DNA from 4 places in the Sporosarcina sp. GW1-11 genome. Region 3 is predicted to be linked to each of the others. Evidence: riboswitches for the same ligand, from Rfam matches in the RefSeq annotation. Region 3 holds a riboswitch; each other region holds the start of a gene.
The links. Region 3 has a riboswitch for thiamine pyrophosphate ahead of tenA (thiaminase II). Riboswitches for the same ligand answer to the same signal wherever they lie in the genome.

Region 1 (8,020 bases), on a different contig from region 3:
CATATTTTCTAGGAAAGGACCAACCCATTCGCTATTTTGTACACGGAAAGATACCATACCACCGATTCCTGCATATAGCACGTCCACGATTAAAGGTTCTTCTTCCAAATAGGCAACCATCGCTTTGGCATTGGCATCATGTTGTTTCATGCGTAAGTGTAATGTTTTTAGTCCTCGGACAACGAGCCATGAATCAAGTGGTGAAAGTGTTGCGCCAATTGCGTTATGCTTCGTAAACAAACGCTCGCAAAGTTCCTCTCCTTTTGCGACAACTAGACCAGCAAGTACGTCATTATGTCCACCGATATATTTTGTTGCGCTGTGGATGACGATATCTGCACCTTCTTCAATCGGACGCTGGAAATAGGGCGTTAAAAATGTATTATCGACAACTAGCAGTAAGTTGTGCTTTTTTGCGAGCTCAGCATAGATTGAAATATTGATATTCAACATCAGTGGATTCGTAGGTGTTTCCAAGAATATCGCTTTTGTGCGCTCTGTAATTGCCTGTTCCACTTCCGTGACATCTTCAAATGATAAGTAGCGTGTCGTAATCTGATACATTTGCTCATATTGATTGAACAAACGATAAGTTCCACCATACAAATCTTCAGGCGCAAGTATTTCATCGCCTGTTTTGAACAGAGATAGAATTAGCTGAATCGCTGCCATTCCAGAGCTACAAGCAAACCCTTGATCACCGGACTCTAGATTAGCGATTCCTTCTTCTAGAACGGAGCGTGTCGGATTTTTTGTGCGTGTGTAATCGTATCCAGTAGATTTTCCAAGGCCATCATGATGATAAGCAGTTGATAAGTAAATAGGGGTATTGATCGCACCAGTTCTCTTATCTGAATTATTTCCTAATTGTACTAATCTTGTTTCTAATCCGTTGTTTGTCATCAACATTCATCCCCTTTAGAAAAATAAAAAAAGACCTCTTCATTTCGAATAGGCCCTCGAACATACAAGTTTGTTTGTCGTATTCTCATCTTCAAGGTGAGTGTTCACCCTTGGAATTAGCACCATGCCGATCCGGCTGGTTGCTGAGACATCTTTGGGCCTATCCCTCCGTCTCTCTCGATAAGAATATTCGAAATATAAGAAATACTAGTGACAAAATCATTCTATCATTCAGACATAGTAGATGCAAGCTTCTCTCCTAGATAGGAGGTTCATTTTTCGTTCAACTAAAAAATTTGCTATACTAAAAAGTAGGTTGAAAGTTGAAAGGGGACGAGCGCATTGGCTTGGGGTTATGTCGCTTTAGCAGCGCTTGTAGAGATCTTTTGGGTAGTTGGATTACGTTACTCGGAGACTTTTTTACAATGGACTGGTACGACCGTAGCAATTATTTTTAGTTTTTACTTCATCATTAAAGCGTGTGAGAAGCTCCCTTCAGGAACTGTTTATGCTGTATTTACAGGATCAGGAGCTGCTGCGATTTTAGTAGTCGATATATTCGTTTTCAAAGCGGACTTTACGTGGATCACTTTGTCATTTATCGCGTTGATTGTAATAGGGGTTGTTGGTATTAAGATGACAACGGATGAAGCAGATCAGCAAGGAGGCGATTAATCATGGCTTGGGTCTACTTGGCGATTGCCAGTCTAGGAGAGATTTTTGGTGTCATGAGTATCAATTATTATTTACAAAAGCGCTCGATGACACGATTATTTCTCATTGTGGGCATCTTTAGTTTCGGCTTTGTTTTTCTTTCCCTTGCTATGCGTGAAATTCAAATGAGTACAGCTTATGCGATTTGGACAGGCTTTGGTGCAGCGGGTGCGGTAGTAATGGGGATAATCATTTTTAAAGAATCCGCTAGCGTCAAGCGCATCTTCTTTTTATCGTTAATTATCGTAGGGGCTGTTGGTTTAAAGTTATTCGGCTGACTGAAAGGGTTTGAGGGAATTGGTGTATTGGACCAAGTTTCAATTTGTAAAATGGCAAGTAACGCTGGCGGCTACTGAACAAGGTCTGTGTTACGTAGGATTGTCTGACAGTAGCGAACAATATTTGACCGACTGGTGTTACGAGAAATTCGTTAAAGTAGAAATAGTGGAAAATGCTAGTGAATTAGCAACTTATGCAAATGAAATTGCTAAATACTTATCCGGTGTACAGACAGACTTTAAAGATATACGGATGGATCAACAGGGCACGCCATTTCAACTTGAAGTATGGAACGCGCTTCAAGAAATACCTTATGGAGACACGGTCAGTTATTCAATCATTGCTAATAAAATAGGCAAACGATCTGCTGTTCGAGCGGTCGCTTCGGCCATCGGGAAAAATCCGCTTCTCCTAGTGATTCCCTGTCATCGAGTCGTTGGAAAAGATGGAAGCTTGTCGGGGTACCGGGATGGAAAAGAAATAAAGGAACAGTTGCTTCAATTGGAAAATAGTTCAAAGATAATTGGTTGACAATGTAGAAGTCTATGCTAAACTGGAAATGTTCGACAATTCAATAATCATAACTAGGGGTGTCCAGCTAAACTGGACTGAGATGGAATGAAATGAACCGCATGCATTCCGAACTCTTTGGACCTGATCTGGCTCGTACCAGCGTGGGGAAGTTTTATCTTACAATCGACGTGCTTATTTGTGCGTTTTTGAAGACCAGGTCCATTACGATGGAACTGGTCTTTTTTTCGTCGATTCCCTCTACTTGTATGTAGTCATGGTCTACCCTCAAAAAGGAGACGATGACAAAATGAAAAAAGCAACAGAAGAAATTCAGATTCATACGTGTTTTCCGGCAAGTAAAAAAGTGTATGTGCAAGGTAGCCGTCCCGATATCCTTGTCCCAATGCGTGAAATCGCCTTATCACCGACTGTGACAGAACGAGGTGAATTTCCAAATGAACCTGTTCGAATCTATGATACAAGTGGAAAGTACACAGATGCTGAATATGAAATAAATATAAAAAAGGGACTTCCCGCGATTAAAAAAACATGGATTCTTGAGCGGAATGATGTGGAAGAATACGAAGGACGTGAAGTGAAGCCACAAGATAACGGTTTTCGTACGTCGGAACAAATGAACAATGCTCAGCAATTTCCATTGTTAAAACGCAAACCATTACGTGCGAAAAAAGGACGTAATGTAACACAAATGCACTATGCCCGACAAGGGATCATTACACCTGAGATGGAATTTATCGCAATTCGTGAAGCGGTAGACCCAGAGCTAGTTCGCGATGAAGTCGCTAGAGGACGGGCAATTATCCCTAGCAATATCAATCATCCAGAAGCGGAACCGATGATTATCGGAAGCAAGTTCCATGTTAAGATTAATGCCAATATCGGCAACTCAGCAGTGTCTTCATCAATTACTGAAGAGGTTGAGAAGATGACATGGGCTACACGTTGGGGTGCAGATAGTATTATGGATCTATCTACAGGAAAAAATATTCATACGACACGTGAATGGATTATTCGTAACTCGCCTGTACCTGTTGGAACTGTGCCGCTTTATCAAGCACTTGAAAAAGTAAATGGTCGGGTGGAAGATCTGTCCTGGGAAGTATTTCGAGATACATTAATCGAGCAAGCAGAACAAGGTGTTAGTTATTTCACGATTCATGCGGGTGTGTTATTGCGTTATATTCCTATGACCGTGAATCGTATGACGGGCATCGTGTCGCGCGGCGGTTCAATTATGGCGCAATGGTGCATGTTAAATCACAAAGAAAGTTTCCTTTATATGCATTTTGAGGAAATCTGTGAAATTATGAAACAGTACGATATTGCTTTTTCTTTAGGAGATGGTTTACGTCCGGGTTCAATTGCAGATGCCAATGACGAAGCTCAATTTGCAGAACTTGAAACGCTTGGCGAGCTGACGAAAATTGCTTGGAAGCATGATGTCCAAGTGATGGTTGAAGGGCCAGGCCACGTTCCGATGCATTTGATTAAAGAAAATATGGATAAGCAACTAGAGATATGTCAAGAAGCTCCATTCTATACATTAGGACCGTTAACGACAGATATTGCTCCTGCCTATGATCATATTACGTCTGCAATTGGGGCAGCGATGATTGGTTGGTTTGGTACGGCGATGCTTTGTTATGTGACGCCAAAAGAACACCTTGGCTTACCGAATAAAGAAGATGTTCGCGAAGGTGTCATTACGTATAAAATTGCAGCGCATGCAGCGGATTTAGCGAAAGGCCATCCGAATGCGCAAAAACGTGATGATGCTTTATCTAAAGCGCGCTTTGAATTCCGTTGGCAAGATCAATTCAATTTGAGCTTGGATCCTGAGCGTGCCATGGAATATCATGACGAAACCTTACCAGCTGAAGGAGCGAAAGTGGCTCACTTTTGTTCTATGTGCGGACCTAAATTCTGTAGTATGCGAATTTCACACGATATAAGAAAGTATGCAGATGAAAATAGCTTGGAAGAAAAGCTAGAAATTGAACAAGGTTTGCAAAGGAAAGCAAATGAATTTAAGAAATCTGGTGCGAAAATCTATCTCTGAATAAGGAGTGAGTCATATGACAACGGCGAATTCGTTAGTGTATGACATTGCTTTAACACGTCAAAATTTGCGTCAATTGGAATTGCGTTTAAAGCAGTTACAAGCTAATTGTATTCACCGATTTACAGAATCAACAACTCATCGAGAATGTAAGAAATGTAAGTTCGTTGAGAGTATTCATTACTAAGTAAACTAGAAAGAGCTAGCTAGACTTTGCTCTTTCTAGTTTTTTGTTTCAAATAAATATATAGAATGCGCATGGCAGACAATTATAGATTATAATGATTTCACAAGACAGGAGTGGACGACGACCGCGAATACAAACAAGTTAAGCCGATAAAGATTAATGAAGTAGTAGCGGTGAATCCTATACAAATGTATTTGACTACTGAGAAAACTGTACTCCCTGCTTATGGACGAACAATAGAAGTGGCTTGAATTCTTTTAAAGAGGTGAGTGAATATGAAAGTTAGTTTATTTATCACATGCTTAGTCGATATGTTTTATGCGGATGTGGGAAAAGACATGGTAGAAGTGTTAGAGCGACAAGGGTGTGAACTGTCGTTTCCTAAAGGGCAAGTATGTTGCGGTCAGCCGGCTTATAATAGCGGCTACGTAGAAAGTTCGAAGTCTGCGATGAAAAACATGATTAAGACATTTGAACATGCAGAATATGTTGTCACACCTTCAGGGTCTTGCGCAACGATGTTCAAATTGTATCCTGAAGTATTCAAGGATGATTTACAGTGGAGTGACAGAGCGCAGAAACTTGCGGATAAAACGTATGAGTTCACGCAGTTTTTAGTAGACGTGTTAGAGATCGAGAATGTAGGTGCAAAACTAACGGGAAAAGCAACCTATCATCCGTCATGCCATATGACAAGATTACTGGGTGCGAAAGAACAACCAAAGAAATTACTCGCTCAAGTCGAAGGTTTAGAAATGATTCCATTACCGAACGGTCATAATTGCTGTGGATTCGGTGGGACATTTTCTGTTAAAATGGGCGATATTTCGGAACAGATGGTAGACGAGAAAGTAAACAGTGCGATGGAAACGGAAGCGGATTATTTAATCGGAGCTGACTGCGGATGTCTCATGAATATCGGCGGTCGCGCGGAGCGAACAGACAAGTCGATTCGCGTCATGCACATAGCGCAAGTACTGAATAGCTACGAATAGAAATGGGGTGAACATTTATGTCGATGAAATTTAGCGCGAAAAACTTCAATGAGCGTACAAAGGACAATATTTCCGATGACTTTATGCGTAAAGCGGTGGCAAGTGCACAGGAGAGATTGCACGGTCGTCGACTGGATGCTGCTGAAGAACTCGGAAGCTGGGAAGAGTGGCGCTCACATGGTGAAGAAATTCGTCAGCATGTACTAGAAAACCTAGACTACTATTTATACCAACTGAGTGAAAACGTAGCGCAGCGTGGAGGTCACGTATTCTTTGCTAAAACGGCAGAAGATGCAAGCGCTTACGTTCGTGACGTCATAGTGAAAAAAGAAGGTAAGAAAGTTGTTAAATCGAAATCGATGGTGACAGAGGAAATTAATCTGAATACGGTATTAGAAGAAGCAGGTTGTGAAGTCATCGAGACAGATTTAGGAGAGTACATTCTACAAGTAGATGATCACGATCCACCATCGCATATCGTAGCTCCTGCACTTCATAAAAACCGAGAACAAATCCGTACGGTATTCGCCGAGAAACTCGATTATAAGAACACATCGGAACCTGAGGAATTGGCATTACATGCACGTGAAAAACTGAGACAGGAATTTCTTACAGCGGATATCGGTATCACTGGCTGCAACTTCGCCATCGCGGAAACAGGTTCTATTACTCTTGTAACGAATGAAGGAAATGCGCGTCTAGTATCTGCTCTGCCAAAAACGCAGATTACGGTAATGGGCATGGAACGTATCGTTCCTTCATTTGAGGAGTTTGAAGTGTTAGTCAGTTTATTGACACGCAGTGCGGTCGGACAGAAGTTGACAAGTTATGTTACGGCACTAACGGGACCGAGAGATGATGGAGATGCAGATGGACCGGAAGATTTTCATTTAGTCATTGTCGATAATGGACGCTCAGAAATTCTAGGTACTGAATTCCAATCCGTGTTGCAATGTATTCGTTGTGCAGCATGCGTCAATGTTTGTCCGGTGTATCGTCATATCGGTGGTCACTCGTATGGCTCGATTTATTCAGGGCCGATTGGTGCAGTACTATCTCCTTTACTCGGTGGTTATGATGATTTCAAAGAATTACCTTTTGCCTCCACATTATGTGGAGCTTGTACTGATGCTTGCCCAGTGAAAATTCCACTTCATGAATTACTTCATCAGCATCGACGAGTCATCGTGGAAGAGGAGGGGCGTTCGCCTATTTCAGAAAAACTTGCTATGAAAGCATTTGGAATCGGTGCTTCATCTAATCCGCTATATTCGATGGGAGCGAAAGTGGCATCTACTGCAATGAAGCCATTGACGAAAAATAACCGAATTTCAAAAGGACCCGGTCCATTAAAAGAATGGACGGACTTGCGAGAGTTTCCTGCAGTGGGCAACACGCGCTTCCGCGATTGGTTCTATGATCAGAAAGAGGGTAAATAAACATGGCAGGAACAATTCAAAACCGTGAACGTTTTCTAGCAGAAATTGCAACGCGACTAGGTAGAGAACCGAAAGTGCGAGTTGAGAAACCAGTATGGAAGCATCAACCACAACGCGCGGTACTTAAAGATGCTTCTGCAGAGGAATTACTTGATGTACTTCGTAAACAATGTCAACAGATTCATACGGATGTAGTTGAGACAACACTTTCTAATTTGCCGAATGCGCTGAACGAAACAGTCAAGTTATATGGTGGCGGGCCGTTATCGCTTTGGAGAGATCCACGCTTTGAAGAATTTGGCTTGTCTAATTTAATTGAAATGAAGTGGCCATCTGAAGAGATAGAAGTGAACAGTTGGGACGCGACACTTGGTGATGAGAATATCGAACGGGCTGAGCAAGCGAATGTTGGTATCACATTCAGTGATTTGACACTTGCGGAATCAGGTACTGTCGTATTATTCAGCAGCGCAGACAAAGGACGCTCTGTCAGTTTGCTACCGACACATTATATTGCAATCATCCCTAAAAGTACCCTCGTACCAAGAATTACACAAGCAGCTGATTTAATCCGTGAAAAACTCGACAACGGCGAACAAGTGCCTTCCTGCATCAACTTCATCACAGGTCCGAGCAACTCCGCTGACATCGAAATGAATTTAGTCATCGGTGTGCACGGTCCAGTTAAAGCAACTTATATTGTGGTGGGTGATTGCTGATATAAAGAAAGTAAAAGTGACTAGGTAAAATTAAACTCTCTATCATCACGCCTTTATCTATCTATGAGGTGCTAATAATAAAAGTTTCCTGTTTAACAGACGCAGAAGATGGTTACTTTGCGGAGAGAAAGGGGAAATAGTGTATAATGAAACCATTATTGTAGCGGAAGAAGGAGACGACTATGACCTCA
Region 2 (8,020 bases), on a different contig from region 3:
TGATTATTTACCGTTTCTACGGAATCGATTACTAAATCTGTCTGATCAATAACCCAGCTATCCACCTCAAGAGCCGCATCCGTAAACGTATCACCTTTAAGCTTAATTTCGATTGTTGGATCTACAGTTCCGCTAGTCAACTCAACGCTCGAACTGATTTCGGCATTGCGTTTGTAATATAAGTGAACTTTATCATTTGAAGAGAGTTCGTCTTCAAGTGATTGAATCGCTTGATCATTTACTGACACAACCCAAGAGTCAGAACCACCTAAGCTGCCATTTTTTTCTTCATTAACTGATACAATACTGCCGAGCTTCGTATCGAGCTCATAAGCTATATTTTGTTCTGTCAAAATATTTTCTATAAGTTGTTTTACCGTAGTTCCTGGTTCAAACGACACTTCAGATTCGGCAACTACAACTTTAGTTACTCCATCAATTGCTAACGTTGCCTTTTGTGTAACTGGTTCTGGCTTCGGATCATTCGCAATGCGATTCCAAACCGAGTTTCCTGCTGTCATGTCAGCTAAAGCTAACAATGCTTGTTCTGTTGCCATCAAATTAGTTGAAGGAAAGTCGCTTTTCCACATAAACGATCCGTCATCTTTTTGGAATCCTTTTAATGCATCAAGTACTGTATTTCCTTCTACATGCCATTTTTCCGCTAGTACATCTTCTTTTACTGCCACAAGACCCCAAATTGCTGTAGATAATGAATTGGAATTATCGCCACTTCCCCATGGACCTGCTGAGTTAAATCCGCCATTGCTTAAATCAGATTGTCTAGCTTTTAATAACCCTTTTGCTTTATCAATCGCAGCGTCTACATCACTTGTTCCTTGATAAGTAGACAATGCTAGCAACGCCATACCTGTTAAGTCAGGATCAGATTCGGTCCCACTTAACGCATATCCACCATCAGTATTTTGTTTGCTTAGTAAATAATTTAATGCTTTTTGTTTCTTTTCTGCATTCCACTCGCCTAAATCAGCACCTAGACGTTCACCTGTGTCCATTGCAAGTAATGCCCACATATGTTTATTGATTCCGCCGATTGCGCCTGTTTCTAGGTTTTGTTGAGTTGCTAATTCTGCATAGAGATTACGATTCGTTTCCCATGCTTTTGCAGGATCTTCATTCATCGCAAGTAATCCGAAGATATAGCGAATGTGTTCCGTGCCCCCATTATTAGGCTGAAGATTAGCTGGAGCTGTTTTCTGCCATGTTGGTAATTTCCACACGCCATCCGTTAGGTTTTCACCTGCAGCGTATAGTCCAACTAGTGTCTGCCACGAATCTACTGTCGAGTCTTTAGTTTTGTAAAACTGAACGACTTCTTCTAGCATTTGTTCTGCTGAAGGTGGTTCTACTGGTTCTGGTTCTGGTTCTGGTTCTAGTTTAGGTTCGTTAAAGATTCGATTCCAAACAGAATTTCCAGCTTTCATATCTGCTAATGCTAGTAATATTTGTTCTGTTGCCATTAAGTTTGTTTTTGGTTGAGTGGTCTTCCACATATATGAACCGTCTTCTAACTGGAAATCATTTAACGCATCTAGTACTGTCTTACTTTCTACCTGCCAAGCATCTGCCATGACGTCCTGCCCTACTGCCACAAGACCCCAAACCGCTACGGCTAAGGAGTTGGAATTATCGCCACTTCCCCATGGACCTGCTGAGTTAAATCCGCCACTATCCAAATTTAACTGTCTAGCTTTTAATAATTTCTTCGCCTTTTCAATCGCAACATCTACTGCGCTCGTCCCTTGATAATTAGACAACGCAAGTAATGCCATACCTGTCAAATCCGTATCCGAAACTGTCCCACCTAAAGCGTATCCACCATCTGTCTTTTGTTGATCAAGTAAATAGTCCAGCGCTTTTTGTTTCGTTTCCGAATTCCACTTCCCTAAGTCGGCACCTAGACGTTCACCTGTGTCCATTGCAAGCATAGCCCACATATGTTTATTGATTCCGCCGATTGCTCCTGTTTCCAGGTTTTGTTGAGTTGCTAATTCTGCATAGAGATTACGCTTCGTTTCCCATGCTTTTGCAGGGTCTTCATTCATCGCAAGTAATCCGAAGATATAGCGAATGTGTTCTGTGCCATGATGTGTTTCGTTAAGGCCAGCCGGCTCTTCTGTTTGCCATTCGGGTAAAATCCACTGACCATCCGTTAGGTCTTCACCGGCAGCATATAGTCCAACCAATGTCTGCCAAGAATCAATTTTCTGATTCCGATTCTTATAAAACTGGACGGTTTTCGCCAATAGCTCATCCACAGAATAACGATCTTCAGCGGGTAATTCTTCTCCACCTGATTGTTCTGTTTGCCCTGTATCAGGACTCACTGCTTGTACCGCTGGAGTTAAAAACGACAATACCAGCAGTAAACTCAATAACACCGAAAACCATTTTCTCACCAAATGATAATTCCCCAACTATTCCTACCTCCTATTTTTCTCCGTAATAAAAACCCTCACCTCCGGAAAGAGACAAGGGCATATGTATGCGTGTATAAACTACTACCACAAAAACATGCGTACCTTTTTCCGGAAGGCAGTTAGCATTGTATCTTGGCAAGTCTCCTGACTTATGGATACAAACACAACTTCAACCTTCCCAGTAATACACCAGTGGTTTTCTGAAGTTACTTTCCATTTACAGTGGCCGGACCGTTCAGGATTTTCACCTGATTCCTTTTTCAACTTTGCAGATTAGGCAAAGTACCAAAATACGCTATGAAACTATATTTAATGATAGAGAATAGATTTGTAAAATGCAATAGCAAAAAGCTTTACTAACGGATTTCACTATTCTATTTACTGATTAAGAGCTTTAGTGATTACAAAAAAAGCTGCCCTCACAAGTCGAAACTTGTCAGACAGCTCTCTATTTATTATTGCTAGGAAGAAAAGTATGACGCGTCACTAATTAATTCAGTACATACATTTTTGTTTCTAGTTTTTTATAAATGGTAGTAGTCGTCATTGTAATCACATGAATATATTTTTCAGGAACTGCTACCCGAATAGAATTCAGTCTATTCTCGTTAATCCATTCTGTTAGGTTACCCCACTCATCTGCAAATGAAGTAAGTTCATTTATATTAATCGCTGGTACTCTTACAGTGATCAAATGATCGCATAGTTTGGTGTTGCAGGTATAGAGATTAGTAACGTATTTCCAACTATTTTGAACGTGCCTTTGTCTAGGCAGGAAGCAAAATCCTTCTCCACTTTTTCACATGACAATTTGCCAATGCTCTACATTTCTCTCCCTATTTATTTTCATTAAAAACTGCTTAATTCAAAGGTAATACTTGTTACGTAGTTAGACCTTTGCATCTACTTCTGAACTTTTACTACTATCGGTATAGCTATTCATTTATTTAGCTTATTTTCCTATTCTTCATCATTTAACATCTAACGCATCTTGACTACTAGCCTATACTATGCAACGATAAGTGATGATACACACTAGGGGTGCTTTTGCTGAGAGAGGCCGTTGCCTTAACCCTTTAACCTGCACTAGATAATGCTAGCGAAGGGAAGTGGACATATAGACGGTTTAGGCCGGATTATGTAACCTCTTCGCAAAAAGAAGTGGTCTTTTTTGCGTTGATGATTTTAAGAAAAGTGAAGTGATTACTACATGAGAAAGACGGTACTCGCATTTGATAACGTTTCGTTTCATTACCAAGCGGCTAAGGCATCGCTTCCAGTAGCTATTTTAGATCAGCTCAATTTACAAGTACGTGAAGGTGAATTTGTTAGCATTATCGGTCCAAGTGGTTACGGTAAAAGTACACTTTTCCGGCTCATTACAGGTCTGGAAAATCCAGACGGCGGAGAAATTCTTTTAAATGGTGAAGCTAGGGACAATCGTTTAGGTCAAGTCGGCTATATGCCGCAGCAAGATTTATTAATGCCATGGCGAACGATTTTAGAAAATGTCAGACTTCCTCTTGAAATTCAAGAAAAAAAACAAGCCCATGCACGAATTATCGAATTGCTTGCGGATTTTGGATTGGCTGGAGTAGAAAACACCTATCCCGCGAACTTGTCGGGCGGCATGCGTCAGCGTGTGTCATTTTTGCGTACAGTTCTTACCGGATCGAATGTTTTGCTATTGGACGAGCCTTTTAGTGCACTTGACGCCATTACGCGATTGACGATGCAGGACTGGTTAGTCGATCAATGGCAGAAATTCGATAAGACGATTTTATTCATCACGCATGATATTGACGAAGCGCTATTTTTATCTGATCGTATTTTCGTGTTAGCCGAGAAACCCGTACAAACGATTCGTGAAATCGTCGTACCACTCGATCGACCGCGCACGATGCGGAACTTGGCACAACCAGAAATGATTGAGCTGAAAGAACGGTTAATTTCGGAGCTTCGTTCGGAGGCGTCTCTATGAAAAAACTTTTATCGTATACTTGGTCCGTCGCATTCATCACCGTCTTGCTAGTTATTTGGGAAATTGGTGCACGTCTTTATGACAAAAGCTTTCTCTTTCCATCGCCATCCGCCATTCTGTTGAAACTGTGGGAACTAAAAGCCGAGCTGTTTATCCATCACTTACCGCCCACAGCACTAACGATTGTTATTGGGCTCACTATTTCCGTCGTCATCGGCTCGGTACTGGCAGTTTCGATGTATATGAACAAGCCCATTGAGCAGGCATTTTATCCAATTCTTATCGCATCGCAGACGATTCCGATTATCGCACTCGCACCGATTTTCGTGCTATGGCTCGGCTACAGCATTTGGAGTAAAGTGGCGGTCACCGTGCTCATTACATTTTTCCCGATCACCGTCAGTGTGTTTGACGGCTTGCGTTCATCTGACCGAAACTTGCGGGAATTAATGTTGACGATGGGTGCGTCTACAAAAGACATCTTCTTTAAATTAGATATCCCTTCCGCGCTTCCTTCATTCTTTTCAGGATTAAAAGTAGCGGTCACATTAAGCGTCATAGGCGCAGCAATCGGTGAATGGCTTGGCGCGCAGGCAGGTCTCGGCTACTTCAGCCGAAGAATGATGACACAATTTGATAGCGCAGCAGTATTCGCACCGATCGTTTTACTCTCAGCAGTAGGTATTATTTGTTTCTTATTTGTCGTATCGTTAGAAAAAATATTTTTACACTGGAGGAAACACCAATGAAAAAAAGACTTTTATTCGGTATCGCCTTTCTTCTCCTACTTCTCGCTGGTTGTACGAACAGCGCGGACACAGGCACTAAGGAAGAGACACCTACAGATGAGAAGAAAAAAGTTAGTATTATGCTTGACTGGTATCCAAACGCAGTACATAGCTATCTATACGTAGCGCAAGAAAAAGGGTTTTTTGATGAAGAAAATGTCGAATTAGATATTCAATTCCCTGCCAACCCAACCGATCCTATGAATTTAACAGCGGCAGGAAAAGTAATGCTCGGATTTTATTACCAACCAGACGTCATCTTAGCACAAGCGAATGAGCAAGTTCCCGTTAAAGCTATCGCATCGATTGTACAAGAACCACTTAATTACACTGTAATGCTAGAAGACAGTCCGATCCAGTCACCAAAAGACTTAGAAGGTAAAATAGTCGGTTATCCAGGCATTCCTTTGAATGAATCATTGATCAAAACGATGGTTACACACGACGGTGGCGATTATGAAAAAGTGAAAATGATTGATGTAGGTTTTGAACTAGAAGCATCTGTTGTTTCAAAACGAGTTGATGCAGTAACGGGTACATTTATCAATCACGAAGTTCCTGTTATGGAAAGCAAAGGCTACAAAGCACGCTACTTCAATCCAGTAGAAAACGGCGTACCAAACTATAGTGAATTAGTTCTCGTAACAAGCGACGATACATGGAAAAACGAGCAAGAAGCAATTCAATCGTTCTGGAGAGCTGCAGAAAAAGGCTACAACTTCATGAAGGAAAATCCAGAAGAAGCACTCGATATCCTTCTTAGCCATCAAGACCAAGCAAACTTCCCACTCGATAAAGCAATCGAAACGGAAAGCTTGAATGTCCTATTACCTAAAATGGAGTCAGAAACTGCGAAATTCGGAGAGCTAGACCCAACTTCTTGGGAAGAAGTACGTGATTGGTTGAAAGAAATGGAGCTAATTACGACTACTCCTGAAGTGGATGAAATGATTATGGATATCAACTCGTAATGACAAATAAAGCCGGTTACTAAACGATTTGAACATCGTTTAGTAACCGGCATTTTTCATTCGTACACTCGTATTTACTCTGGATAAATATAAAAGTTCTGTGTAACGTATGGCTTGTTCTCATTATTGAACGCAACGCCGATACCGAGCTGATAATATTTCGGACTAAGTATATTGTTGCGATGTCCAATGGAATTCATCAGACCTTCATGCGCTAGAATAGTATTCAGATAACCTTGACTAATATTTTCACCTGTCGCATTCGGTCGTAGTCCTATATTTTCTACACGCTTTGACGGATTTTCGCCTCGTAAGTTCGTATGGCTAAAATAATTGTTAAGAGCCATATCTTGACTATGTCTTCTAGCAGCCGTTGCCAAACTATCATTCTCAGTCAAGACTGGTAAGCCCGCAGCAAATCGCGCTTGATTGACTAATTCATACATTAGCTTTTCAGAGTCTTGTCTATAACGTTCGCTCGGTGTCTTATACCAATACTTTGCACGCTCCTCAACCTCTCGATTTACCCAGAAAATCGATCGCACTTTATGTTGATCATGCTGGTCAATTAGGAATGTCACGTATTTTCCGTCGATTAAATAGGTCAGCTTCAACTCTTGTTCACTAATAATATATTTAGTTCGATCTTTCATAATGAAAGTTAAAGGTTCGCCGTGTTTTTGAATAATTTGATTACGTGTATTACCAATATTACCTGGGAATTCATAGCCATTATTTGCAGTCGTCGTATACCCAGCCACAATGTTTCCATCTTTCATTCCGTCTAACCGAAATTGACTGTAGTCTCCTTTTGTATACTTCCAATCAAAGTCGTAATTGCTTTCGAATGTATAAGTCATGTTAAGCGGGGGTTCATTCGTTTTAATAACATCAAACTTCATCCGTACATCGTTCTTCAATGAAACAAAGTGTGCATTTTGCAAACCTTTCTTAATCGTCAAGTAGTGCGTACCTTCATCCCACTTTCCAATCGGTGTAATACGCAACTTCTTCAGCGAAGTAGGATCCACTTTCGCTGTAAAAGAAGTCACGCGATCTGTACCGTCTGGCTTACGTGAAACTTGGATATCTTGACTATAATCCTTCCCCGCTTGGAGCTCTTGGTTAAAGTTAATCGTGAATACCTTATCTTGTTCGACAGACATTGCAGGAAAATCCCCTACAAACTCGATTGGCGCTTGCCCACCTATGACGTTCACTGCTGTGCTTGCAGTCAATCCACCATCTCTTGTCCGCACAGTAATTACCGTATATCCCGCTTGTTTCCCCGTAATAATTCCATCTTCATCAACTTCAGCAACTGCTGGATTCGATGATGTCCATGTGACAGATTGATCTGCCGCATCTACTGGCAAAACCTTTTCAAATAGCGCGCTCTTAGGGTGATTCGTCTTCGTTGCCACTTTTATTCGCGCTTCCTTCGTTGTCGTGTTACTTGCATAACGAATGGTTGCCGTTCCTTTAGCAATTGCCCGCACCGTACCATTCGCATCGACCGTAGCAACTTGCGGATTCGATGACGTCAACTTCGCACCCGATTCGACTCGAGGTAGGAATAAACTTGTTTCGCCAACTATCATGAATGCATTATCAAATGCGAAATTTGGTGTCGGCTCTTCATTAGTAGCCGATTGATTTCTTTTATGATCCAAATCTAATGTCAACTTTTGCCTATCAAGTTCCACACGTTGTACCCGAACGACTGAAGCCGCAAGTGCGTTATTCAGTCGTTCTAGGTTCAGTAATCCCGCACCAAAGTGTGAGTCCCTCCCTGGAACCCCCAAATCTATTGCAGTGTTTTCCAATAACTGCTTGATT
Region 3 (8,020 bases):
CATGGATCAAATGACTCAAAAAAACATCGCCCAGGAAATGGCTGTCGTAAGTCAGGAAACCCCTGTACTCTTTGACTTTACTGTAAAAGATTTAGTCATGATGGGACGGACGCCATATAAACAATGGCTTGCAAAAGATAGCAAAGAAGACTTTGCTATTGTTGAGGAAAGCATGCAACTTGCCAACGTCCTATATTTAAAAGACCGAACGCTAGGGAAATTGTCCGGTGGCGAAAAGAAACGGGTTATGCTAGCACGCGCACTCGCGCAGCAGGCAAAAATCTTAATTTTAGATGAACCAACCAATCATTTAGATATTGAACACCAGCTCCAGTTAATGGATTTGGTGAAGGAACTGCCTATTACAATTATAGCAGCATTGCATGATTTGAATTTAGCATCTAGTTATTGCGATGAATTACTTTTAATAAAAGAAGGGACTCTGCATATGAAAGGGACTCCTGAACAGGTACTGACAGAGGAGACTATAGAGCAAGTGTTCCATGTACAAGCTGGTGTTTCAAAGAATCCATTTACACAAAAACTACATTTATTTTTTACACAGAAAGCTTAGGAAGGATTGTGTACATATGAAAAAGAAATTAATCTGGGCATTCATGTCTTTAACTATATTGCTTTTATTAGCAGCATGCTCTAATAAAAATACAGAAACAGAAGAAGAGAAAGATGATGTGGAAAGTGGGCAAAAAGAGCAGGTTGAAAAAGTCGTTATTGACAATAGTGACTTTGTGATTGAGTACGATAAAGCGCCAAAACGTGCAATTTCATTAAATCAGCACGTAACAGAAATCATGCTAGCGCTTGGCTTAGAAGATTCAATGGTCGGTACAGCTTATTTAGATGACGAAATTTACAAGCCATTTCAAGAAGCATATGAGTTAGTACCAGTATTGGCCGAACAATATCCATCCAAAGAGCAAGTGATTGAAGTGGAAGCAGACTTTCTTTATGGTGGTTGGTCAAGTGCGTTTAACGAAAAAGGTATTGCAACACGTGAAGAGTTAAAGGAGTTAGGTATTGATAGCTATTTACAGATGTCATCTACTAAAGTAGCACCAACAGTAGAAGACATTTATACAGACATTCGTAATATTGCAAAGATATTCCGAATAGAAGATCGTGGGGAAGAACTAGTTCGCCAAATGAATCAAGATATTGAAGCGATTACAGCTAAATTACCTGAAGTGAAAGAGCCATTGGATGTTTTAGTGTTTGATAGTGGAGATACAGAAGTCTTCACGGCAACACAGAACTTTATGAATTCACTAGTGACGATGGCGGGCGGTAATAATATTTTTGGCGATGTGGAAGGGAACTGGTCTACCGTCTCAAAAGAAGATGCAGTTGAACGTCAGCCAGAAATGATCGTTATAATTGATTACGGCTCAACTACAGTAGAACAAAAAATAAACTTCCTAAAATCAGATCCAGCATTAAGTCAAACACCTGCCGTACAAAATGAGAAGTTTGTCACTTTGCCATTGTCGGCAGCTTCTGAAGGTATTCGTGTAGCAGAAGCAGTCGAGATTTTAGCAAAAGGTTTCTACCCGGACGTTTATTAAAAGAATGGGAGGTTACAAGTTATGACAACATGGAATTTAACAGAAATGCAACGCCATGTGCTCATCTGCAATGGGTCTACTTGTATGGGAGCTGGAGCTGAAGAAGTCACACAACAGATCCGTGATGAAATCCGTATACACCGTTTAGATGAGAAGATTCATACATCGCGCACACGTTGTAACGGTCGTTGTAAAGATAAATGTGTCGTCATAGATTATCCAAAAGGAACATGGTACTCCGTACAACAAGAAGAAACTGCACGCGCCATTGTTCATGAAACCGTTGAAGAAGATTCAATTATTTATTCAATGGAACAAGGTGAACGTAAACGCGGTGAATCACGCTTTAAAGGAATCAATAAATACAGAAAGGGAAAAGGACCGATGAAAAAAGCTGTATTGTTTGTTGGGCATGGCAGTAGGTTGGAGGCGGGAAATGAAGAAGTCCGCCAATTCATCGATCAAACAAGAGGGGATATCGATTCGTCTTTACTTGTAGAAACTTGTTTTTTAGAATTCGCCTCACCGAATATCGAAGATGGGATTCAATTATGTATTGAAAAAGGTGCAGATGAAATCCATGTGATCCCAATCATCTTGTTACACGCTGGACACTCAAAATTGCATATCCCGGCCGAAATAGAACATGCGAAAGAGCATTTCCCGGATATTCGATTCACTTATGGCCAAACGATAGGTGTTCATGATGAGGTTATTGAAATTTTAAAGACAAGACTTACTGAAGTAGGACTTGATGTGAATCAAAAGCATGAGGATACGGCAATTCTCTTAATAGGAAGAGGTGGTAGTGATCCATATGCAAATGCTGATTTTTATAAAATTAGTAGATTGTTATGGGAGAGTTTAGATGTGTCTATCATTGAAAACGCCTTTATGGGAGTTACAAAGCCTACCGTGCAAGATGGGATGGAACGTTGCATCAAATTAGGCGCGAAAAAAATTGTCATGTTGCCGTACTTTTTATTCACAGGGATTTTAATGGAACGCATGAAAAAAAATGCTGAACAGTTCAGAAGTGACTATCCACATACGACGATCGAGATTGCTGAGTATTTTGGCTATCATCCGAAGTTACGGACAGTATTACTAGAACGCATGAATCAAGCATTAGACGGTACTTCGACTGGAATGCAAGATTTAGAGAACTTCCGTATATATGCAGAAGAGCATGGATATGAGCACCATCATCATTAAACAGTAATCAAGTGCACGAGCAAGCGGGTTATTACATATTGGACGTCGCTTCAACAAAACATCATTTGGGTATTACGATTTTTCCACCACTAACTGCTAAGTTCATTTTTTGTATTAATCAGTTGACCTTTCTACAACCTATGCCTACAATGAAGACAATCAATGAAATATTTTTTGCCGCTAGGGGTGCTCTACTATGAGCTGAGAGAAGCGTTTCGCTTTAACCCTTCATACTTGATCCGGATCATACCGGCGTAAGGAAGTGGTGAGGATTTGCTACTTTTTTCTGTTTAGCAAAATCACTCTGCCGCTTCTTACCGAGAAGCGGCTTTTCATTTGGCTATAGAAAAGGAGAGAGTATACATGAAATTCACTGAACGTTTATTAGAAAAGACTTTACCGATTTGGAGACAGAATCACAGTCACCCATTTGTGCAAGGGATAGCAGATGGTACGTTGGATTCGGATAAATTCCGCTTTTATATGGTTCAGGATTATTTGTACTTAATCGACTATGCTAAAGTGTTTGCGGTAGGTGCGATGAAAGCTACGGACGTACAGACGATGGGGAAATTCGCTGCGTTGTTGGATGGTACGTTGAATACTGAAATGGAATTACATCGTAACTATGCCGCGCGTTTTGGAATTTCTGAAGAGGAGCTTGAAAACGCGAAGCCATCACCTATTGTTTTAGCGTATACGCATTATATGCTACATGTCAGCCAAAATGGATCGCTGGCTGAAGTGATTGCAGCCCTTCTTCCTTGTGCGTGGAGTTACTGGGAAATCGGTAAAGAGCTTGCTGTACTTCCTGGCGCGCTCGATCATCCGCTATATGGCGACTGGGTACGCATGTATTCATCCGATGCGTTTGGTGAGCTTGCAAAATGGTGTATCGACTTGATGGATGAAGCGGCAGAAGGAAAACCAGAAGCGGAACTGGCGAGACTTGAAGAAATCTTCCTAAACACTACTCGCTATGAGTATATGTTCTGGGATATGGCTAATACGAAGCAAATGTGGCCAGGTATGCAAGAGCAAACAGCAATTCAATAATTCGTAGACTATAGAATGTAAATATTCAAAACAGCGCATGCTATCCATAAAGGAGGTGTGCGCTATTTTTCGTAAATTATTCATAGCGCTTGGAATTTTAGTGGCGGGAACTTCGACAATCATCGAGCCACCTGTTCTTGGCAAACTAGAAGTACCTGCGTATGCCAAGTGGTCGCGACTCGCTATTAAACAAACGATGTTTAAGTATCCACATGCGGATATTACCGATTACTTGCACATCGCAAGTGATTCGAAAGGAGAGTTGGGCGTCGAGAAGTTTCGGCTTTGGTTGAAAGAAGAAAGTCGTGAATTTGGCGTGCTAGTGACGGTGACATATGCAGCTGAAACAGGTAAGTTGATTCGTGTGGAATTTCAAGAGCTGAACTAAAACGAAACGCCCTCTAACCTAAAGGCATGGGGGCGTTTTCCTATTACACTGTTTTTGTACATAGTATGATAGTTACCAACTTCGGATATCTAGTCTAGCGCTGAAGTTAGTGGAATAAGTGAATAGATATCACATGAATAGCACCTTTCCCATACGTTAAGGATCTAGTAATTGCTCTAACATCTCCATGCCAGTCATTTTTGGATACTTACGATACAGCTGACTAGCTAAGCGTACGGGATCACCGAAAAAGTATCGTTCATATTGTGTTTGGCGTGTGCCGAATGAACTCATCGTAAGATCCCAAGCGATTCTGAAGATTTTCACCCGATTTTTTGCTGTTTCAGTAGCTCCTTGTAAATACATTTCCAAATCCGGTGTAATTGCTGAATGAAAGTCTTTTTCGGTAGGTAATGCAACCATGCCACTAGCGCCGATCAGCTGGATGATTTCACTAAAGCGTGGAAAGATTTTGGAAGAAAGAGAGCTAGCGGCTTGTAGAGGTTTGAGACATGGTCGCATATAACCCCATAGATCAAGTGATGCATCTTGCTCTGATTTAGCTAGGAGCGCTTTCATTGTTTCAAGCCCTATAATGATTTCTGATAGTTTTTCTTGTACATGTAGATATTCACCTACATTTATTGTCTGGACAACCTTTTCTGCAATGCTAAGTATAAATTCTGTTTTCACTACTTGTCTTGTAAGTACTTGGTGAATAGTAAATGGATGAAAAGAACTGACGGAAAAGAAGTCTTCCGCAACTTCCGTATTACAATAGAAGAACGCACGCTCCCAAGGTACAACGACATGATCGAATACGACAATGGAATCGGGCTCTTCGAATCGGGAACTTAGGGGATAATTAAACGAAGATTCTCCGCCAACAAATGATTCACGGCAAATAAAACGCAACCCTTTCGTATCTGAAGGGATTGAAAATGCGAATGCTTCATCGGGATCTCCAAGAATTCGTGGCGCACTGAAAATAAGTACTTCATCAGTAAGACCGCCTTGCGTAGCGAGTAGTTTAGCTCCTTGAATAATAAGTCCTTCATTCGTTGTGTCGATAATTTTTGCCGAAATAGGTTTATCGGACATTTCAAAATAACTTTGTGCCCGATTAACTTGTGGATTGACGAAGCTATGGGTAAAGGATAAATCCTGGTCACGTGCCCGTTCGTAAAGCGCCTGGATATGTTGTGGAAAACAATTTTCTTTTCCTTGTAAATAAGAGGCGGAAGAAGCGAAACTCATGATGACGGAATTCAAATAATCAGGGCTTCTACCTAACAAGCCATACGTCGAACGCGCCCACCGTTCTATCATGTTGCGTCGCCTTTGTAAATCATCAATAGTTCTCGGTTGTAAATAGGAAAGGCCGACACGCTCTTTTGTAACGGGAGACTCAAAAGTCATAGACGCTTGATCGACCATTTGTAAGTCATAAAGTGCCGCCTTTGTTTTCATAATACCTTTAAAGGCTGGATGTTGTGAGAGTGGTTTTTTCACTCGTTGACCATCTAGCCAAATTTCTGTATCCATCTGATCAATCCGACTGATAAACTGACCGCCAGTTATCGCACCCATCGCGTTCCTCCTTTCGTATATACCCTAGAGTATTCAACAATGTCTGTATGTGATTAAAAAGTGTAGTCTGCATTTCACAACTGATTTTGTTACAATGAAAGAAATGTAAAGGTAAACAGGTAGGTGGCTTATGAAATGAATAGTTCTAATGAGGAATTACTAGTAGATTATATCGTAGCATGCACTAATTTATATGGCGTGACCCCATTTGATCATGTACATAGTATTTATAACGAACAAAATGAAGATCAAATTTCATTGGAGGATTTAACTACTACAGTGAATTCAATAGCTATAAAAGAGATATTGGAAGAACGATTCGTCTATGTGCAGTCCAATGAATTTGTTTCGGAAGCCATTAGAATGCCAAAGGAAAAACAGAGGTTGAAAGAAGTGGTGATGGGAAAACCTTACTACGTGCCAGACCAAGCAGAGTTGCTACGATTCGTCGATGAACAATATATCCAGCACACGCCACAACAAGAGCATCTTAAGAACATGTTACGTGAAGATTTTGGTGAATCATACCCAGTCGATGAAGAAGTAGAGGGGCTTGTTTATAGCCTTCAAGTCAGTGGTGGGGATTTCTCTACGATTCTCTCTATGTTTCTTGATGATTTACAATTGCCTATTCAGAGGGCAGAACGCTATATTCCCGTAATTGTTGAAATTGCAGAGACTACCAGAATGTGGGAACATCGAGGGCACACGCAAAATGAATTACTAAAATAGTTTGGGAATGCATTTCTATAGACATTCATTCCTCAAACGATATAGAATAAGGATAAATTGTATACTATGGAGGGTATTACTCATGGCATTGAAAGAGCTGACAGCAAAAGAAGTACAAGAGCAGTTGGAAAGCGGTAAGGAACTGAATTTAATCGACGTCCGCGAAGACGACGAAGTAGCAGAAGGAATCATTCCTGGAGCAAAGCATATCGCGCTAGGCAATCTTCCTATTGAAATGCATGACTTGGATCAGGAAACACCTTATATCCTTGTTTGCCGTTCAGGCGGTAGAAGTGGCCGTGCACAAGAAATCATGGCTGATGAAGGATTTGATGTAACAAACATGGTAGGCGGCATGCTAGCATGGGAAGGTAAAACTGAATAATAAACCGACAGCCGGAAGAGAGTAATTTCTCTACCGGCTTTTTTGCGTTCTATACTTACTCATACATAACCACAAAAGGCCAAGCGTATAGTGAAGGAAAAAGGCGGTGTTTAGATGAAAAAATGGTTTGTAGCAGTCTTGCTGTTATTTTTTTCATTGGGCGGTGTATGGTATGGCGTGAAAGCGTCAGACAAAGGTTTTTTTATGCCAGCTGAATTAGCGGGCGTAAAGATCATGATCGATCCAGGACATGGTGGGGAAGATGGGGGTGCTTCAGCAGAAAATGTGATTGAAAAAGATATTACGCTGAATATCTCGCATGAAGTACGAAAAATACTTGAGAGAAAAGGTGCTACTGTATTGATGACACGTGAGAAAGAAGGCGACGCAGTTGCGGAGCACGCGCCTTCAGAGAAATTTCATTCGAACCGAAGTCGTAAATTTGCGGATTTAAAGTTGCGCGAAAGTATGGCCATCGAAAATGATCCCGATCTTTTTATAAGTGTACATGTTAACGCCATTCCAGAAGAACGTTGGCGCGGAGCACAGGTATTTTATCATCCTTATGGACATCCAGAAGGTAAGCAATTGGCGACGTCGATTCAAGATGAAATGCGCAATCAGCTAAAAAATACTGATCGAGAAGCTATGAAAATTACAGGTGTCTATTTATTGAAAAAAGTACCGGTCCCTGCAGTACTAGTAGAAACAGGTTTCTTATCTAATCCAGAAGAGCGCAAGTTATTAGCGGATAAGTCCTATCAGAAAAAGGTGGCGGCTGCAATTGTCGATGGAATCGTAAAATATGAACACGCGGAAGAACAATGAGCCAAATGAGGGTTGGCTAGATAGGGAATATGCTATACTAAAGGGGAGTGAATGAATCTAGTTAGGAGTGTAGACTGTGATTAATGAACAACAAGTCCGTGAATTGATTGGCGCATTGAAAGATCCGTTTTTACATAAAACATTGGCAGAAACAAATGGCATTTTGGATGTTACCATCAAGCCTGAAAAACAACATGTCAGTGTTAAAGTAGCGATTGCTAAAGTGAATACCGGAGAGCAATT
Region 4 (8,020 bases), on a different contig from region 3:
AGAAGACGTGGAAGTCGTCAAAGGCAATGGAATCGTCGCTACTATAGAAGGAAATAAGCTTGCGATTGGCAATCGAAAATTAATGGCTGCTCGCCATATTGCGATTCATCCAGAAATAGAAGACTATGCTACAGAGCGTGAAAAAGTAGGAAACACAGCCGTATTCGTCAGTATCGCAGACAAAATTGTCGGTATCATTTCAATCGCTGACCAAATTCGTCCAGAAGCTGTGGAAGCGTTGACTAAACTTCGGCATAACGGTATTAAGCAAATGATTATGTTGACTGGAGACAATAAACATACAGCCAACCTTGTAGGTGAACAACTCGGCTTAGATGCTGTCCACGCAGAATTATTACCCGAAGATAAAGTGGCCGCCGTTCAACGCCTTAAAGCACAAGGTCATCGCGTCGCCATGGCGGGTGATGGAATCAATGATGCACCTGCAATTGCAACAGCAGACATCGGGCTCGCTATGGGAGAAGGCGGTACTGATATATCAATGGAAACTGCGGATATCGTCTTGATGGCCGATCGACTCGATCAGTTCTCCCATGCATACGCTCTTTCTAAAGCAACTGTCCGCAATATGAAGCAAAATACATTCTTTGCGGTTGGAACTGTCATTTTCCTATTGCTCGGTGTCTTGCTCGAAAAAGTCTTTTTAGCATCCGGTATGCTCATTCACGAAATGAGTGTGCTGCTAGTCATACTCAACGCCATTCGCCTCATACGCTATACTAGTAATAAACCGCTTAATCGGAACGAAAGAAAGGTGTTAGCGAATGAATCAACAATCACGTCTTAACAAAGAACATTATCGCCCCTGCGTCTCACTCGTTCCCCTGTTCAATCATTTAGACAAGGAGCAGATGAATTACATCGTTGGACTCGCTCATAGCGCTACACATCCACGCGGCGAGATAATATATTCAGATGGTGACGTTTCAAAAGGCTTATATATTTTACACAAAGGACGAATCAAAATATACCGACTGTCGGAAAATGGTAAGGAACAACTTGTCCGCATCTTGGAGCCAGGTGATTTTACCGGTGAGCTTTCCCTATTCGATGCTAAACCTCATGATGCATACGCAGAAACTTTGGAGCCTGTGGAGTTATGTGTGATTCAGCGTGATCAGATGCAGCAACTTTTGCAAGATCACCCTTCCATTTCATTGAGAATGCTTGCGGAGTTTTCTACACGACTTGCGGATACCGAGCAACGTGCCGCGCGAATCGCAATGGAAACAGCCGACACACGAATCGCCTTGTATATAGCAGACTTATCAGAGCAACAGCGACAAATGATTGTCCAGCTACCAATGAGCCGAAAAGATCTAGCGTCCCACCTTGGCACAACACCTGAAACAATTAGCCGGAAATTAACGTTTTTTGAAGAGCAAGGATGGATTCGACAGTCGGGTTCGAAAACTATAGAAATTCTAGATCTAGATGCGTTGCTACTCGTGTAAAATCCATAAAATGAATACTCATACCTTTCCATTTTACCCAGTACATGCTATGCTAGTTTGTGAAAATAAAATATTTTGACCATTAGGGGAATCCTTTACAAGGACTGAGAAAAGAGTGTGGCTCTGAAACCCTTATTACCTGATCAGGTTCGTACCTGCGGAGGGAAGTGGCAAGTCGCTCTGTAGCTATGTATACTTATCGACACATCCACCACTTTCCGATTCAGGAAAGTGGTTTTTCTATTGGAGTTGAATAGATGAATGAAATTAATCGGTGTTACGGATGATCGTCATTCAGTGGATGAATTGCTACTGAAATTACAGCAAACAGCACCCTTTTTCGATGCATTTATCTTACGTGAAAAGTCCAAGACCGATGAACAATTGGTAGATTTAGTGTTACGTCTTACGGATTCTCAATTTCCGCTTGATAAGTTAATCATCCACGCGCGGCCAGAAGTAGCGAACAAACTGTCTATTAAAAAGACTCAACTCACTGGCTACGGCATGTCCGTTGCAGACGCACAAGTGGCCTTCCCTTCATTGAAGTTTGGGTGCTCGGTCCATTCATTGGAAGAAGCGCTACAAGCGGAAGCGGACGGCGCAAGTTGGTTACTCTATGGACATGTTTATGCGACCCGGTCGAAGGAAGGTTTGGCTCCACGCGGCACGGGTGAGCTGTTTGAAATAGCTTCAACTTGTACAATTCCTGTCTATGCAATCGGAGGAATACAGCCCGAACATCTAACCACACTTGAAAAATGTGGTGTTGCAGGTGCGGCGATTTTATCCCCGTTAAGTCATCCGAATGCGGTAGATGAAGTGAAAAAGTATAGTAGAAATGGAGAGATTTTCAATGGTAAAGATGATTAATTTGAATGGGAAATCGTATGCAGTCCTTCCTGAAGTAGAAACGGTACAACAATTGCTTGAACATTTAGAGCTTGGCGATCGAATTTTGATTGTAGAAAAGAATAAAGAAATTTTACAAAAAGAACGCTACGATGCACCGATTATGGACAGAGACCAAATTGAAATCATACATTTTGTTGGAGGCGGATGAATATGTTACAAATTGCAGATAAGAAATTCTCATCACGATTACTATTAGGTACGGGCAAATACCCTTCATTTGAAGCGCAAAAGAGAGCCGTTGCGGTTTCAGAAGCTAATATTCTAACTTTCGCAGTTCGACGCATGAATATTTTCGAACCATCACAGCCGAATTTCTTGGAGCAATTGGACTTAGATCGCTATACATTATTGCCAAATACAGCAGGCGCGAGCACGGCAGAGGAAGCAGTGCATATTGCGAAATTGGCAAAAGCTTCGGGATTATGTGACATGGTAAAGGTTGAAATTATTGGCTGCAGCCATTCGTTATTGCCGGATCCAGTAGAGACTTTACGCGCTTCCGAAATGTTGCTAGAAGAAGGTTTTATCGTTCTACCGTATACGTCAGATGATGTCGTACTTGCAAGAAAGCTATGTGAATTAGGTGTTCATGCAATCATGCCAGGTGCAGCTCCTATTGGTTCAGGCAGAGGTATTTTGAACCCTTTAAATTTATCACTTATTATTGAACAATCAAAAGTACCCGTTATTGTGGATGCAGGAATCGGCTCACCAAAAGATGCCGCATACGCAATGGAGCTTGGAGCAGATGGCGTTCTACTAAATACAGCTGTATCCGAAGCTGCTGATCCAGTGAAAATGGCTGAAGCGATGAAACTAGCAATCGAAGCAGGAAGACTCGGCTATAAAGCGGGACGCATGCCTGTTAGAGACTACGCGGTTGCAAGCAGTCCGCTAGAAGGGCTTGTGCCAAATTGATCGGAAAATATTCACGTCAGGAGTTATTTTCGCCAATTGGTTCAATGGGTCAGCAACGGATTCGTGACGCTAAAGTGTTCGTACTTGGCGCGGGGGCTCTCGGTTCATCTGGGGCTGAAATGCTTGTACGTGCAGGTGTCGGTGAATTAACTATTGTCGATCGCGATATTTTGGAGTGGACGAATTTACACAGACAGCAACTGTATAGCGAGCAAGATGTAGTCGATCAATTACCGAAAGCAATCGCTGCTGAAAAACGTTTACGGGCAATCAATAGTGATGTGAAAATTCGCGGGATTGTAGCGGATGTGACACCGGAAAATGTCTTGGAATTATTTGAAGGTCATCAGTTTGTGTTGGATGGAACGGATAATATTGAGACGCGACTACTGGCAAATGATGCAGCACTTCAACTACAGATTCCATTTTTCATGGGAGCGTGTGTTGGGAGCTACGGCTTGACGTTCCCTATCGGAGTCGCTGAAGGACAGCCTTGCCTTCATTGCCTTCTCGAAGTATTACCTCCACAATCGCTCACTTGCGATACAGTCGGCGTCATCAGCCCGATTGTCGTGACTACCGCTGCTCGTCAAGTGGCTGAGTTACTAAAACATATGACAGGCGCGGAGATGCAACCCCGCTTAGAGTCTGTGGATTTGTGGTCGGGTGAACGTGCTGCGATTGATGTGCACAGTATGAAAAAATCAAGCTGTCCAAGTTGTTCAGATAAGCCGACGTATCCATTTTTATCAGCAAGTGAAGTCGTTCGAACAGCCTTGTTATGTGGACGTGATACAGTACAACTAACATGGCCGAAAAGCCGTCAAGTCGAGTTAGCACCATATGCCGATTCAATCCGAGGTACAGTAACGAACTTAGTACACAATCCATATTTAGTGTCCTGCGAATATCACGATCATCGATTAGTATTGTTCCGGGATGGTCGAATGCTCGTGCACGGAACGAAAGATGTTTCGCAAGCCCGGAAAATTGTGGCTGGCTTGCTTGGCTGATTACTAAGTCTATGAGCGCGGGGATCATTTCTATGAGCGCGAAACCCAAGGCTATGAGCACGGAATCCAAGGCTATGAGCGCGAAGCCCAGGGCTATGAGCGCGGGGCCTAAGGCTATGAGCGTACAGCCTAGATCTATGAGCACGTCCATACAATCTATGAGTACAAAAAAGAACGATCTAAGGAGACATGGTCCACATCTCCTTAGATCGTTCTTTGTTATTCGTAAATTGTTGTATCGAGTTCCAATACACCATCCGTCATTTTATACACTTTATCAAAATACTTCATCAGTCGAGTATCATGCGTCACGACAATCGTTGCTGTTTGCTTCGATTTGGTTTCGTGCTGCAACAACTCCATAACTTCAAACGCTCGATCCGAATCGAGTGAAGCAGTTGGCTCGTCAGCTAAGATGATGGAAGAGTTACTGAAGAGCGCTTTAGCAATTGCCACACGTTGGCGCTCACCTCCCGACAAATCGGATGGATATTTCTTATGCAACTTCGTAATCCCAAGATCCTCATAAAGTTGCTTCTTTTCAACAGGAGACATATTGTTTTTCTTTACTTTATTGAGCAATTCCAGTTGTTGATCGACGGTCAAGAACGGCACGAGGTTCGATGCCTGCAAAATGAAGCCAATCTCCTGCAGACGAATTTTTGAACGTTGCTTTTCATTGAGTTGTGACAACTCTTTGCCATTGATCATGACTTGACCTTCACTCGGTGACTGCAAACCGCCCGCGACTGTCAAGAACGTACTTTTTCCTGAGCCAGAAGGTCCGATGACGGCAACTAATTCGCCTCGTTCAACTAAAAAGTTCGTCTCTTTTAACGCTTCAACTAATGTATTACCTTCTCCGAAAGTCTTCTTCGCATTTCGTAGTTCCAGTACCATCGCTTACCCTCCTATCGCTTCTAGCGGATCAATTCGAATGATTGTCCAGACGGAAATAACTGCTCCGGCAATCGACACCGCGATTAATACAAGCCCATAAATAAGCATAGCCGTCAAATCGAATTGAACAGGCACTGCACTTGGCAAGAAGCTACCCGCAAGCAACGTCAATCCGAAACCTAGCACGACACCAATCAATGCAAGGATAAATGTCTGGGCTACAACCGATTTAGCTAAGTAACTGCTAGAAATCCCTTGCGCTTTCATTAATCCGAACATGCTGATTTTTTGCACTGTCAAAACGTACAGGAAAATTGCTACAATTGCAGCGGAAATTACGAACAAGAAATAGATCATGTACGTGACCGTTAGATTTTGCTCAGTATAGCCTGGCAAGTTTTCGATGAATGTTTCTGCTTTGATGATTTCTGTATCTTTCGGGATATCTAGCTCGTTCCACTTAGAATCTTTAATGATAATGGCGTTGACCATATCTTTATTCATTTCATATGACTCCCCGAACTTAATCTTCTGGAGATCATTTAACTTCATATACAAAATAGATGCTGCGTTAAAACGGGCCTTCTCTGTGAAACCGACAATCGTCAGTTTTGTATCGCTAGAAGATAATTCCAATGTATCGCCAATCTTAAAGCCATCATCTTTTAGCGCATCTGATGCGACAACACCGTTTTGCACATAAAACGTCGGATCCCCTTCACTTACTTTAGGAGTGATGAACTCCTCCTTATTGATACCAAACAATAAGACATTCTTCTTAGCATCGCCATTATTAGCAATGGAACCCATTTGACTAACGACCGCAGTCTCTTTCGCTCCTAGTTCATCCGCCAGGTCTTTATCCAATGACGATTGATAGAGACTTTTATCCGATTCTTCCGTCAGTACAATTGCATCTGCGTCCCAATTGTCTACAGCTTCCCTGTTCATACTTGCCAATCCATTTGCAAGACCTGATAAGAAAAACACTAAAAATGAGACAAGCAATAGTATCGATGTAATTAATAAAAATCGTAGTTTATTTCGTTTAATTTCGCTCCATGCTAAAAACATCTAGAACTCACTTCCTTTATAAGACATCGAATGCATATGGCGCTGATACGACTGTGCATTGGCTTTTTTAACGCACGCAGATTGTATACACCCTGTACGATGTTATTCGTTACTCAAATATACAACCACCATGAAGCATATACCAGAAATGACTATCTCTTCCTACCTATAGTTCTCTTTAACATTATACCCACTAGTAAGCCGTATAATGCATGCCCTACGATCCACCAAAACAACGATACCGCGTCTGAAAAGCTAGGCGTGCGACTAGAAAATGTTGTGGTTGGATACAATAAAAGACCGATTGCTGTGTTGATGAGAAAAGAAAAGTATATGACACGATTCCTTATGAAATCAGTGTTTTTATCCAGTAGTAGCAAGAGGACTATACATAGGATCACGGAGACAATTAAGTGAAAAGATACTTCGATTACTTCTGGAAATTGATAGTTTTTAACGATGGGGATATAATCCACGTTCAACAGCAGTGTATATACTTTATAACCCATAACTGCCTGTACGGATTTTAAAAATAAAGCTAAGATAATGCCTGTCACAAGACCAATCCAAACACCTTGCATAATTTTATTACTGTTCATTTTGACACCTTCCTACACTACAAACATTACAGATTTGATACTTCTCCGTGCCTGTCTCCCCTACGAATCACATGAACTACCCGTCCATATCATCTTGCTACTTTACAACATTTCCAGATGCTAGATTCCATTGATGAGATTTAACCTTTTTTACACGTATCGTATGCTGCCAGCGCACGTTCGCGGGCAGCTCTGTGGTCGACAATAGGTGCCGGATAGGTAGTTCCTATCTCTACACCTGCAGACTGTAATACACTTGCAGGCGCTTCTGCTGGCTGGAAAATATATTTTCCCGGCAGATTTCTTAACTCAGGCACCCATTTCTTTACGTAGATTGCTGCTCCATCAAATTTCTCTCCTTGTACAATCGGGTTAAAAATCCTGAAATAAGGAGACGCATCAAATCCACTTCCCGCTACCCATTGCCAGCCCATCGCATTGTTCGCACTATCCCAATCTACTAACGTCTCTTCAAACCACTTCATTCCTTCTCGCCAATCCGTTAATAAATGTTTAATTAAAAATGAAGCGGCTATCATCCGCACACGATTATGCATATAGCCCGTTTCCCATAATTCCCGCATATCCGCATCAACTAACGGATAGCCGGTTTGTCCTGTTTTCCATGCATGTACATTTTCTGCTGACGATTGCCATGGAAACTTTTCAAATTCTGGACGTACAGGTTTTTCTAGCATGTGGGGGAAATACAGCAACTGATAATGGGCAAAATCCCGCCACGCCAACTGCCGTAAAAAGGCTTCAATTTGCTCATCCTCAATCCAATCGGTTGCAAGCGCGCTATACCAAATGGAACGCACGCTTATATTACCCGTCGCTACATACGGGGATAAACGAGAAACATTTGGCTGCGCAGGAAGATCTCGGCCTTCTTTATAGTCGGAGAATCCTCCGTTACGGAACATTTGCCAACACTCGATTGCAGCTGTTTCACCGGGCTGCCATTGAAACTTTTCATGCCAAGAAAGGGGTGATAATAAGCCCCATTCTTCCGGTGGTAATGAAGCTAGTCGCAAGGAAGATGGAGTAAGTTTTTCTGGTGCAAGAAGTGGTTGTGCAATCGGTTCTTGTCGGAGTTGCTTCCAAAAAGGGGTGAACACTTTAT

Region 1: another riboswitch for thiamine pyrophosphate. It lies ahead of thiC (phosphomethylpyrimidine synthase ThiC); the one in region 3 lies ahead of tenA (thiaminase II).
Region 2: another riboswitch for thiamine pyrophosphate. It lies ahead of ORD22_RS11190 (ABC transporter ATP-binding protein); the one in region 3 lies ahead of tenA (thiaminase II).
Region 4: another riboswitch for thiamine pyrophosphate. It lies ahead of ORD22_RS12800 (thiamine phosphate synthase); the one in region 3 lies ahead of tenA (thiaminase II).

The regions. Positions count from the first base shown of each region.
Region 1 is NZ_JAPMIW010000011.1:76,012-84,031, forward strand. It holds gene ORD22_RS08850 (methionine biosynthesis PLP-dependent protein) at 1-903, opposite strand, end outside; SAM riboswitch class I at 986-1,090, opposite strand; gene ORD22_RS08855 (DMT family transporter) at 1,246-1,578, shown strand; gene ORD22_RS08860 (DMT family transporter) at 1,581-1,895, shown strand; gene ORD22_RS08865 (methylated-DNA--[protein]-cysteine S-methyltransferase) at 1,918-2,427, shown strand; TPP riboswitch at 2,473-2,594, shown strand; gene thiC (phosphomethylpyrimidine synthase ThiC) at 2,717-4,489, shown strand; gene ORD22_RS08875 (hypothetical protein) at 4,506-4,676, shown strand; gene ORD22_RS08880 ((Fe-S)-binding protein) at 4,952-5,671, shown strand; gene ORD22_RS08885 (LutB/LldF family L-lactate oxidation iron-sulfur protein) at 5,689-7,110, shown strand; gene ORD22_RS08890 (LutC/YkgG family protein) at 7,113-7,829, shown strand; gene ORD22_RS08895 (nicotinate phosphoribosyltransferase) at 8,012-8,020, shown strand, end outside.
Region 2 is NZ_JAPMIW010000017.1:46,439-54,458, forward strand. It holds gene ORD22_RS11180 (DUF4430 domain-containing protein) at 1-2,438, opposite strand, end outside; cobalamin riboswitch at 2,559-2,746, opposite strand; gene ORD22_RS11185 (hypothetical protein) at 2,932-3,135, opposite strand; TPP riboswitch at 3,469-3,566, shown strand; gene ORD22_RS11190 (ABC transporter ATP-binding protein) at 3,652-4,422, shown strand; gene ORD22_RS11195 (ABC transporter permease) at 4,419-5,171, shown strand; gene ORD22_RS11200 (ABC transporter substrate-binding protein) at 5,168-6,181, shown strand; gene ORD22_RS11205 (S8 family serine peptidase) at 6,256-8,020, opposite strand, start outside.
Region 3 is NZ_JAPMIW010000003.1:151,367-159,386, forward strand. It holds gene ORD22_RS03895 (ABC transporter ATP-binding protein) at 1-574, shown strand, start outside; gene ORD22_RS03900 (ABC transporter substrate-binding protein) at 591-1,583, shown strand; gene ORD22_RS03905 (CbiX/SirB N-terminal domain-containing protein) at 1,605-2,798, shown strand; TPP riboswitch at 2,971-3,076, shown strand; gene tenA (thiaminase II) at 3,162-3,854, shown strand; gene ORD22_RS03915 (DUF3889 domain-containing protein) at 3,910-4,242, shown strand; gene hpaB (4-hydroxyphenylacetate 3-monooxygenase, oxygenase component) at 4,399-5,832, opposite strand; gene ORD22_RS03925 (hypothetical protein) at 5,968-6,564, shown strand; gene ORD22_RS03930 (rhodanese-like domain-containing protein) at 6,653-6,949, shown strand; gene ORD22_RS03935 (N-acetylmuramoyl-L-alanine amidase) at 7,064-7,777, shown strand; gene ORD22_RS03940 (P-loop NTPase) at 7,854-8,020, shown strand, end outside.
Region 4 is NZ_JAPMIW010000024.1:5,273-13,292, forward strand. It holds gene ORD22_RS12790 (heavy metal translocating P-type ATPase) at 1-808, shown strand, start outside; gene ORD22_RS12795 (Crp/Fnr family transcriptional regulator) at 786-1,475, shown strand; TPP riboswitch at 1,550-1,658, shown strand; gene ORD22_RS12800 (thiamine phosphate synthase) at 1,737-2,348, shown strand; gene thiS (sulfur carrier protein ThiS) at 2,332-2,538, shown strand; gene ORD22_RS12810 (thiazole synthase) at 2,535-3,308, shown strand; gene ORD22_RS12815 (ThiF family adenylyltransferase) at 3,305-4,321, shown strand; gene ORD22_RS12820 (ABC transporter ATP-binding protein) at 4,541-5,221, opposite strand; gene ORD22_RS12825 (ABC transporter permease) at 5,225-6,295, opposite strand; gene ORD22_RS12830 (hypothetical protein) at 6,448-6,894, opposite strand; gene ORD22_RS12835 (cryptochrome/photolyase family protein) at 7,035-8,020, opposite strand, start outside.